2 regions of the Rhizobium sp. GCM10022189 genome follow, and region 1 is predicted to be linked to the other one. Evidence: riboswitches for the same ligand, from Rfam matches in the RefSeq annotation. Region 1 holds a riboswitch; the other holds the start of a gene.
What was found. A riboswitch is a leader RNA that binds a small molecule or an ion and turns the genes downstream of it on or off. The one in region 1 is predicted to bind S-adenosylmethionine.
Positions count from the first base shown of each region.

Region 1 (4,416 bases):
ACATCAGGCCGGACGGCGTGTCGAGCGGGCAGCCGGAGGAATATTCGTAAGTATCGCCCGGCTGCAGCCGCGGCTGCTCGCCCACCACGCCGGGGCCGCTGACCTCGTCGATCTGCCCGTTCTGGTCGGTAATGTTCCAGTAACGGTTGACGAGGCGCACGGCGATGCCGGAATTGTTGCTGATGACGACGCGATAGCCCCAGACATAACGATCGTCGTCCGGATCGGATTGCTCCTCCAGATAAAACGGCTCGACAACGACTTCTATGTCTCGTGTGAGGGCGCGATACATGCCTTACACCTTAGTCAGTATATGTTACCCGTATCTTATAAGAGGCTTGCCCCGTCAAGAAACGGTACAGTGATCGCAGCCCCTCCACCCCCGGTTGGACCGCCTTTCGTTCATTAAGCCTAACTCTCAGTGTTAATTTCAAGGCAAATGCTACGGCCGCGGCGACTTCCGCGGCCGTAGCCTGCAGATCAGGCCGAAACCTTCGACAGCGCGCGGGCGAAATCCTCGATCAGGTCGTCCGTGTCCTCGATGCCGGCCGACAGGCGCACGGTGCCCGGCGAGATGCCGAGTTCGGCGCGGGCCTCGTCCGTCAGGTTCTTGTGCGTGGTCGTGGCCGGATGCGTGATCAGGCTCTTGGAATCGCCGAGATTGTTGGAGATCTTGACGATCTCAAGCGCGTTCTGCAGCGCAAATGCCGCGTCCTTGCCGCCCTTCAGCTCGAAACAGACGAGCGTGGAGCCGCCCGACATCTGCTTGGCGATGATGTCGGCCTGCGGATGGTCCTTGCGGCCGGGATAGATGACCTTGGCGACCTTGCCCTGGTCGGCCAGGAAATCGGCGATCTTGGCGGCGTTGCGCGTCTGCTGGGCGACGCGCAGCGGCAGCGTCTCGATGCCCTTCAGGAGCGTCCAGGCGTTGAAGGGCGACATGGCCGGGCCGGTATGGCGGAAATAGTCGTGCAGGTTCTCGTCGATCCATTCCTTGTCGGAAAGCACGACGCCGCCGAGGCAGCGGCCCTGGCCGTCAATATGCTTGGTGGCGGAATAGACGACGATATGGGCGCCGAGTTCCAGCGGCTTCTGGAAGAGGGGGGTGGCAAACACGTTGTCGACGACGACCTTGGCGCCGATCTGGTTGGCAAGCCGGGCGACGCCGGCAATGTCGACCACTTCCAGCGTCGGGTTGGTCGGGCTTTCCAGGAAGAACACCTTGGTCTTCGGCGTAACAGCCTTTTCCCAGTTTTCGAGATAGCGGCCGTCGACGAGCGTGCAGTCGATGCCGTATTTCGGCGCCAGCGTCTCGACCACCCAGCGGCAGGAGCCGAAGAGGGCGCGCGCCGCAACGATATGGTCGCCGGCCTTCAGCTGGCAGAGGATGGCGGCGGTGACGGCGGCCATGCCGGAAGCGGTGGCGCGGGCGTCTTCGGCGCCTTCCAGCGCGCACATGCGCTTTTCGAACATGTCGTTGGTGGGGCTGCCGTAGCGGGCGTAGATGAAACCGTCCGTCTCGCCCTTGAAGCGCGCTTCGGCGGCTTCCGACGTATCGTAGACGAAGCCCTGCGTGAGATAGATTGCCTCGGACGTCTCGCCATACTGCGAGCGCAGCGTACCGCCGTGGACGAGTTGGGTTGCCGGGCGCCAGGTCTTGCTCATGCCATCACCACTTTCAAACAACAAAAAAACCGGCCGCAAAAGCAGACCGGTTTCATACCCGGTCCTTTTAGCCACTTGTTTAACGTGGCTGCAAGCCGACCGGCCAAATCACCACGGGATAAATTTGCAATACTGCCGTTCTGTGCTTGCGTCAATTCCCCGACTTTGGTTTTGTCGGCACCAGATTATGGATGGAGCATGATGGCTCGCGAAACTGGAATTCTGGCCGACCGCGCGATTGCGGCGCTGTTTGAAACGGGGCGTCTGAAAAGCGAGCGCGAGCTCGACCGCGACCAGATCCAGCCCGCAAGCCTGGACCTGCGGCTGGGCGCCAAGGCTTTCCGCGTGCGCGCGAGCTTCATGCCCGGTCCCTCCCATCTCGTCTCCGACAAGCTCGACCGGCTGAGCCTGCACGTCATCGACTTGAGCGAAGGCGCGGTGCTGGAAACCGGCTGTGTCTATATCGTGCCGCTGATGGAACATCTCGACCTGCCGGCCGACATGTCGGCCTCGGCCAATCCGAAAAGCTCGACCGGCCGCCTCGATATCTTCACCCGCGTCATCACCGATTACGCGCAGGAATTCGACAAGATCCCGGCCGACTATTGCGGCCCGCTCTATCTCGAAATCAGCCCGCGCACCTTCCCGATCGTCGTTCGCCGCGGCTCGCGCCTGTCGCAGATCCGTTTCCGCGTCGGCCAGTCGGTGCTCGGCGAGCCCGAGCTTTTGAAGCTGCACGAAACGGAAACTCTGGTCGCCTCAAAACAACCCAATATTTCCGGCGGCGGCATTGCGCTGTCCATCGACCTGACGGGCGACAAGGACGGCCTGATCGGCTATCGCGGCAAGCACCACACCGCCGTCGTCGACGTCGACAAGAAGGCCCAGCACGATATCTACGATTTCTGGGAACCGCTCTACAGCCGCGGCCGCAACGAACTGATCCTCGACCCGGACGAATTCTACATCCTCGTCTCGCGCGAGGCCGTGCACGTCCCCCCGCATTACGCCGCGGAAATGACGCCCTTCGACCCGCTCGTCGGCGAATTCCGCGTCCACTATGCCGGCTTCTTCGACCCCGGCTTCGGCCACGCGCCGGCCGGCGGGCGCGGCAGCCGCGCGGTGCTCGAAGTGCGCAGCCACGAAGTCCCCTTCATCCTCGAAGACGGCCAGATCGTCGGCCGCCTGATCTACGAGCACATGCAGGAACAGCCCGAAAGCCTCTACGGCTCCGGCCTCGGCTCCAACTATCAGGCCCAGGGCCTGAAGCTGTCGAAACATTTCCGCATCTGAAATGCGTCAATGCCGCGGCTTGACAGCGGCGGCCATCTGTTGGAAATCTCGCGCATCAGGCGGGTGTAGCTCAATGGTAGAGCAGCAGCTTCCCAAGCTGAATACGAGGGTTCGATTCCCTTCACCCGCTCCATTCACCTTTTCAAGGGGTTGGAGGAAGATTTGTCGGCGGATTTTCGGCCGGTTTTACAGGCAGTTTTACACTGGCATTGATTTGACTGATGATCGCCCGCGTTGCTGCGGACCTGTCAACTTACCTGCGAATGATCCCTCGCACCTCATCCTCGGAAATACCGGATTGGTGACCTGGCGGCACAAGAAGTGAAAGACATTCAGAAGGTTGTTGATGAATCCGGAAGGCCTATAGACGTTGTAGGTTCGGCGGCAAAAGGAGCGGGACGATCACCTGCGGAAAATTTGCCTTACGGTAAAGGTCCAAGAACAAAAAGCGACATAGACTATGTCACGACGCCCAGCAGTTTAGAGTATTACAAGGGTATGGATGGAAGGCTGCCAGGTCTTGATCCCAAAACTGGGATAGTTCCAGGCACCCGTAACCCTTATATCGGACCCTCTCTCCGCTTTGAGCCCGGTTCTCCGCCTCGTTTTGTCCCAGGGCAATAGGATAATAATGAAACTATTTTGGATAGAATTTAAAAAAGGATCGACAGGAATGTTATTTCGATTGGGCTGCGGGATAAGTGCAGTTGACAAAGAGGATGCTTGGAAGGTGGTCAGAGAAAGCAAAACATTATCAACAATGATGGAAAATGTTTCATCTATAAAGGAGATAAAAGCGTCGGAGATAGAGAAAAACCATGTTTTGCCAAACTCTGGAAATTATGCCTCCAGAGGAATTTGGTTTCCAAACGGAATATAGGCTATATTATAAGTATACGATAGTTTAAAATCGGCGTGGGGAAGTGTCCCGTTCGTCTCCGCCATCGATACGGCCGATCATTATCCGCGAGGATGCATCGAGTTCGCTCATAATGATACCCCTTCCGAAGCGCTATCCATTCCACGCGTGAGCGTGGCCTGTCGGGAAGATAAGCAGAGCCGAGCTGCATACGTTGCTGAATCCAGAAAACGTTGCCGCCATCGAACTATGCGCGATCCTAAGAAAGGATCTCAACATATCAGCCGTTCGTGAGCCACAGCGAGGTCAATACGCGAGGGCCAATATATCGTCGAAGAAATAGCACTCGGTATTTTCAAACGGGACGCGCGATATGTTTCTCGCTTTGGCTGAACTGGCGATGCCCGGTGTCCCTCAATCATCCCCGAAAATATTGATCGGCCGGTATTGCCGGTGGGCGATCGCGAGGCTTCGGTCCGGGCGGATGATGTAGGTCTCCTCCACCTGCCGCCCGTACTGATCGATGAAATCATGCGGGAAGGTGGAGCCGACGGGTGATTTCGTCAGTTTGGTGCGCGGCTGGCCGTTATAGGTGATGC
Region 1 covers NZ_JBHSOR010000049.1:603,260-607,675, reverse strand. Annotated here, with positions in the region: gene apaG (Co2+/Mg2+ efflux protein ApaG) at 1-292, opposite strand, end outside; gene ACFPWW_RS24055 (O-succinylhomoserine sulfhydrylase) at 481-1,665, opposite strand; SAM riboswitch at 1,712-1,790, opposite strand; gene ACFPWW_RS24050 (2'-deoxycytidine 5'-triphosphate deaminase) at 1,864-2,958, shown strand; tRNA gene ACFPWW_RS24045 (tRNA-Gly) at 3,018-3,091, shown strand; gene ACFPWW_RS24040 (hypothetical protein) at 3,590-3,838, shown strand; gene ACFPWW_RS24035 (hypothetical protein) at 4,232-4,416, opposite strand, start outside.

Region 2 (4,416 bases), on a different contig from region 1:
GCATCAGGAATGCGTCGGTCGACGACATCAAGGTTGGCGATTTCGTCGGCGTCGCCTCGCTTCCGAAAGGCACGGGGCCTGACGGCGCAATCGAGGTGCTGATCTTCCCCGCCGCGATGAAGGGGGCCGGCGAAGGCAGCCGCCCCTGGGATGTGCAGCCGAACAGTTCGATGACGAACGCGACTGTCAGCAATGCGGTCAAGGCGGTCGACGGGCATACGATCACGCTGACTTATCAGGGCAAGGAAAAGACCATCTCGATTGCCGACGGCACGCCGATCGTCACTTTTGCGCCGGCGACGAAGGATGACCTGAAGCCCGGTGCCGGGGTCATCGTCATGGCGGAAAAGGCGGCCGACGGGCGCATTTCGGCTGCGCAGGTCAGCGTCGGCATCAATGGCGTGATGCCGCCGATGTGAATTTGTCTGGCGCCTCGGTTTTACGCCATTCCGGGCGAAGGGCCGCGGCCGCGTTTCTTGAATTGGCTTAGAGTGCCGGGGCAGGAGCCGCCGCGGCGCTCGATCCCGGAGCCGACGCTGCCGGTTCTCCCTGGGGTTTGGAAGGCAGCGCCTCCAGATGCAGCGTGCGCGGATGCAGCGTCTCCAGATAGGTCTCCGAGCGGCCGATATAGATCATGCCGGTTTGCGGCAGGGTGGCGAGCAGCTTCGTCATCGTGTGCTGCCATTCCGGTTCCATGCCTTCGAGCACTTCGTCGAAAACGGCCCAGCGCGGCTTGACGAGAAGCAGGCGGGCAAAGCCGATCGCCTTCTGCTCATCGGCATCGAGAAGCTTATCCCAGCGCGCGCGGTTGTCGAGCCGGGCGACCAGCGAATGCAGGCCGGCAGCCTCAAGCGCGGCCTCGACCGCGGCCGTGTCGTAGGCTTCAGGCTTTTCGGGAAAAGCGATCGCCTCGCGCAGCGTGCCGCCCGGGACATAGGCAAGCTGCGGGATGAACATCATATCCTTGATCGGCGGCAGGCCCATGGTGCCGTGACCGGAGGGCCAGAGGCCGGCCATTGCCTGGAAGAGCAGGCGGCGGTTCACGCTGTGATCGCCGTTGATCATGACCTTCTCGCCGGCCTTGATCGTCACGTCGTTCTCACGCATGCGGAAGCCGCCGCACTCGTCGATATCCTCGCCAAGCTTGGCAACGATAACGATGTCTTTCAGCGTCAGCGTATCGGAAGCCGTTTCCTCATAGGTGATGGCGTCCTCTACTTCGAAGCCATCGTCCATGTCCTGAAGCGCCTGGCGAAAATCGGTGACGCGCATCAGTGTCGCGCGCCATTCGGCGATCGGGCCGAAATTGGCGACATACCAGCGCAGCGCCGTGTTGACCTGGTTGAAGGCGCCGACCGACATCATCAGCTGGCCGAAGGTCAGCCCGCCGGAAAAATAGGCGGGTGCTGCGACGATGATCGGTATGACGATGACCAGCCAGCCGTAACCTGCCGAAACCCAGGTGAGGTTGGTATTGGCCATGGCAAGCCGCTTGATGACCGAGAGAACGTTGGTGATATCACCGTTGATGCGCTTGCGCTCGTTCTCTTCGCCACGCGCCACCGTGATCGCCGGCATGTTCTCGTTGGCGTGCATCAGCGCGAAGCGTAGCTCGGCTTCCTTCGAGAACCGGTCGGCATTGAGCTTGACGAGCTTGCGGCCAACGACCTGGCTCAAGACCGAGGCAGATGCGGCGTAAAAGATTGCCGCCCAGACCATGTAGCCGGGGATGGTGAAGCTGTAGCCGTTGATGCGGAAGATGAAGCCGCTCGAAAGCTCCCACAGGACACCGATGAAGCTGACGAGCAGGATGGTCGACTGCAGGAGGCCGAGCGCAAGGTTGGTGGTGCTTTCGGCGAGATTGCGGGAATCCTCGTGAAGGCGCTGGTCGGGATTGACGCCGAGGATGCCGATGGTGGAGAGCTTGAGGGCGCGCTTGCGCTCCAGCCACTGATCGACGAGATCGCGCGACAGTCCTTCGCGCATATAGAGGGCCGTCATCTGGTTCAGCCATGCCTGCAGCACGTTGAGCAGCAAGAGCGCGCCGGCGATCATCGCGAAGACTTCAAGCTGGCGGAAGAACTCGCCGAGATCACGACGCTCCAGCGAATCGTAGAAAGGGGCGTTCCATTCGTTGAGGATCACCTGTCCATAGGCAGTCGCCAGGATGATGACGACAAGCAGGATCGCAAGCGCAACGACCTTGCCCCGAACCTGCGAATTCCAGAATGCGGAGAACATCACCCCAAGCCGATACGTCAGGCTGAGATCGTATCCCACCCGGTCCTGACGCTGGATGTCCTTCCTCCCGTTGACGTCATTCTTCATTATTTTTTCCAAAATCGCCCATCCTCCATTATTAACATGGGGACGTTACTGGTCCATCAACAGATTCCACCACCCATAAAGAAAGCGTGATGGTTTGCGCAGCTGTCCGTATTGACAGTTGATTCGCGGGCGGACTGGCGCTAATTAAGATGCCTCGTGGTGATTTGGCCGGCCGGCTTGCAGCCACGTTAAATAAGTCGCTAAAGGGCCGCGTGCGGACCGGTAGCGATTCTTTCGCCGCCGGTTTTTTATTTTGATCGAGTTGACCGCAATGCCCATCAAGATCCCCGATACGCTGCCCGCCTTCGAAACCCTCGTAAACGAGGGCGTGCGGGTGATGACCGAAACGGTGGCGATCCGTCAGGATATCCGCCCGCTGCAGATCGGGCTGCTCAACCTCATGCCGAACAAGATCAAGACCGAAGTGCAGATGGCGCGCCTGGTCGGCGCTTCGCCGCTGCAGGTCGAATTCTCGCTTGTCCGCGTCGGCAATCACAAGGCCAAGAATACGTCCGAAGAACACCTGCTTGCTTTCTACCAGACCTGGGAGGAAGTGAAGCACCGCAAGTTTGACGGCTTCATCATCACGGGCGCGCCAATCGAGACGCTGCCCTACGAGGATGTTACCTATTGGAAGGAAATGCAGCAGATTTTCGACTGGACGCAGACAAATGTCCATTCGACCATGAATGTCTGCTGGGGCGCGATGGCGGGAATCTATCATTTCCACGGCGTGCCGAAATACGAGCTGAAGGAAAAGGCCTTCGGCGTCTACCGCCACCGCAACCTCAAGCCTTCCTCCGTCTATCTCAACGGTTTCTCCGACAATTTCGAGGTTCCGGTGTCGCGCTGGACCGAAGTGCGCCGGGCCGATATCGAGAAGGTCGATGGCCTTGAGATATTGATGGAATCGAGCGAGATGGGTGTCTGTCTCGTCCACGAGCCGAAGGGGCGGCGGCTCTATATCTTCAATCACGTCGAATATGATTCCACGTCGCTTTCGGACGAATATTTCCGCGACGTGAATGCCGGCGTGCCGATCAAGATGCCGCATAACTACTTCCCGCATAACGATCCGGCGCTTCCGCCGCAAAACCGCTGGCGCAGCCACGCGCATCTGCTTTTCGGCAACTGGATCAACGAGATCTATCAGACGACGCCCTACGATATCGAGGAGATCGGTTCGGACATCTGAGCGTCATCGGCCGGGTTTGCGAACGGCGCCGTCGCATTTCTGCGACGGCGTTTTGTTTTCCGGTTCCGCCCGGTTGCGGTTTGCGGCGAAAGGGGGCAGGTTCCGGTTTCTGAAACCCAGGGGCGGAGTGAGCGTCGATCATGGCGGACAAGTTGGAACGGGAAGTTTTCGGCCAGACGAAAGAGGGAGAGACCGTTCATCGCGTCGCCATCAGCGGCGGCGGACTGACGGTCAATGTGTTGAACTGGGGCGCGGTCATCCAGGATATCAGGCTCGACGGGCACGATGCGCCGCTGGTGCTCGGCTTCGAGAATTTCGACAGCTATCTCGACCATTCGCCATTCTTCGGCGCAACACCGGGACGCTGTGCCAACCGCATCGGCGACGGCAAGTTCACGCTCGATGGCAAGGCCTACCAGCTTGAGCTCAACGAGAAGGGCGTCACGCACCTTCATGGCGGCAGCAACAATATCGGCAGGCTCGTCTGGACGATCGTCGAACACGAGGCCGACCGGGTCGTGCTGAAGATCGTCGATCCCGATGGCCGCGCCGGCTACCCCGGCAATTGCACCATCCAGGCCAGCTATCATGTGCATGGCAATGGCGTGCTTTCCGTCAACTACGAGACGGTGACGGACCAGCCGACGCTCGCCAATGTCTGCCAGCATTCCTATTTCAATCTCGACGGTCGGGAGGATGCGCTGGCGCATGACATCATGATCGCCGCCGACCACTATCTGCCGACCAACGAGAAGCAGATACCGACCGGCGAGATCCGCCCGGTCGAGGGCACCGCGTTCGATTTCCGGACGATGGCGCCGATGAAGCGTTTTTCCGGACAGGAGCAGGCGCTTTACGACCATAATTTCTGCTTCTCGAACGCGCGCACGGCC
Region 2 covers NZ_JBHSOR010000058.1:58,650-63,065, forward strand. Annotated here, with positions in the region: gene ACFPWW_RS29280 (hypothetical protein) at 1-419, shown strand, start outside; gene ACFPWW_RS29285 (ABC transporter ATP-binding protein/permease) at 487-2,328, opposite strand; SAM riboswitch at 2,475-2,552, shown strand; gene metA (homoserine O-acetyltransferase MetA) at 2,600-3,523, shown strand; gene ACFPWW_RS29295 (aldose epimerase family protein) at 3,664-4,416, shown strand, end outside.
Region 2: another riboswitch for S-adenosylmethionine. It lies ahead of metA (homoserine O-acetyltransferase MetA); the one in region 1 lies ahead of ACFPWW_RS24055 (O-succinylhomoserine sulfhydrylase).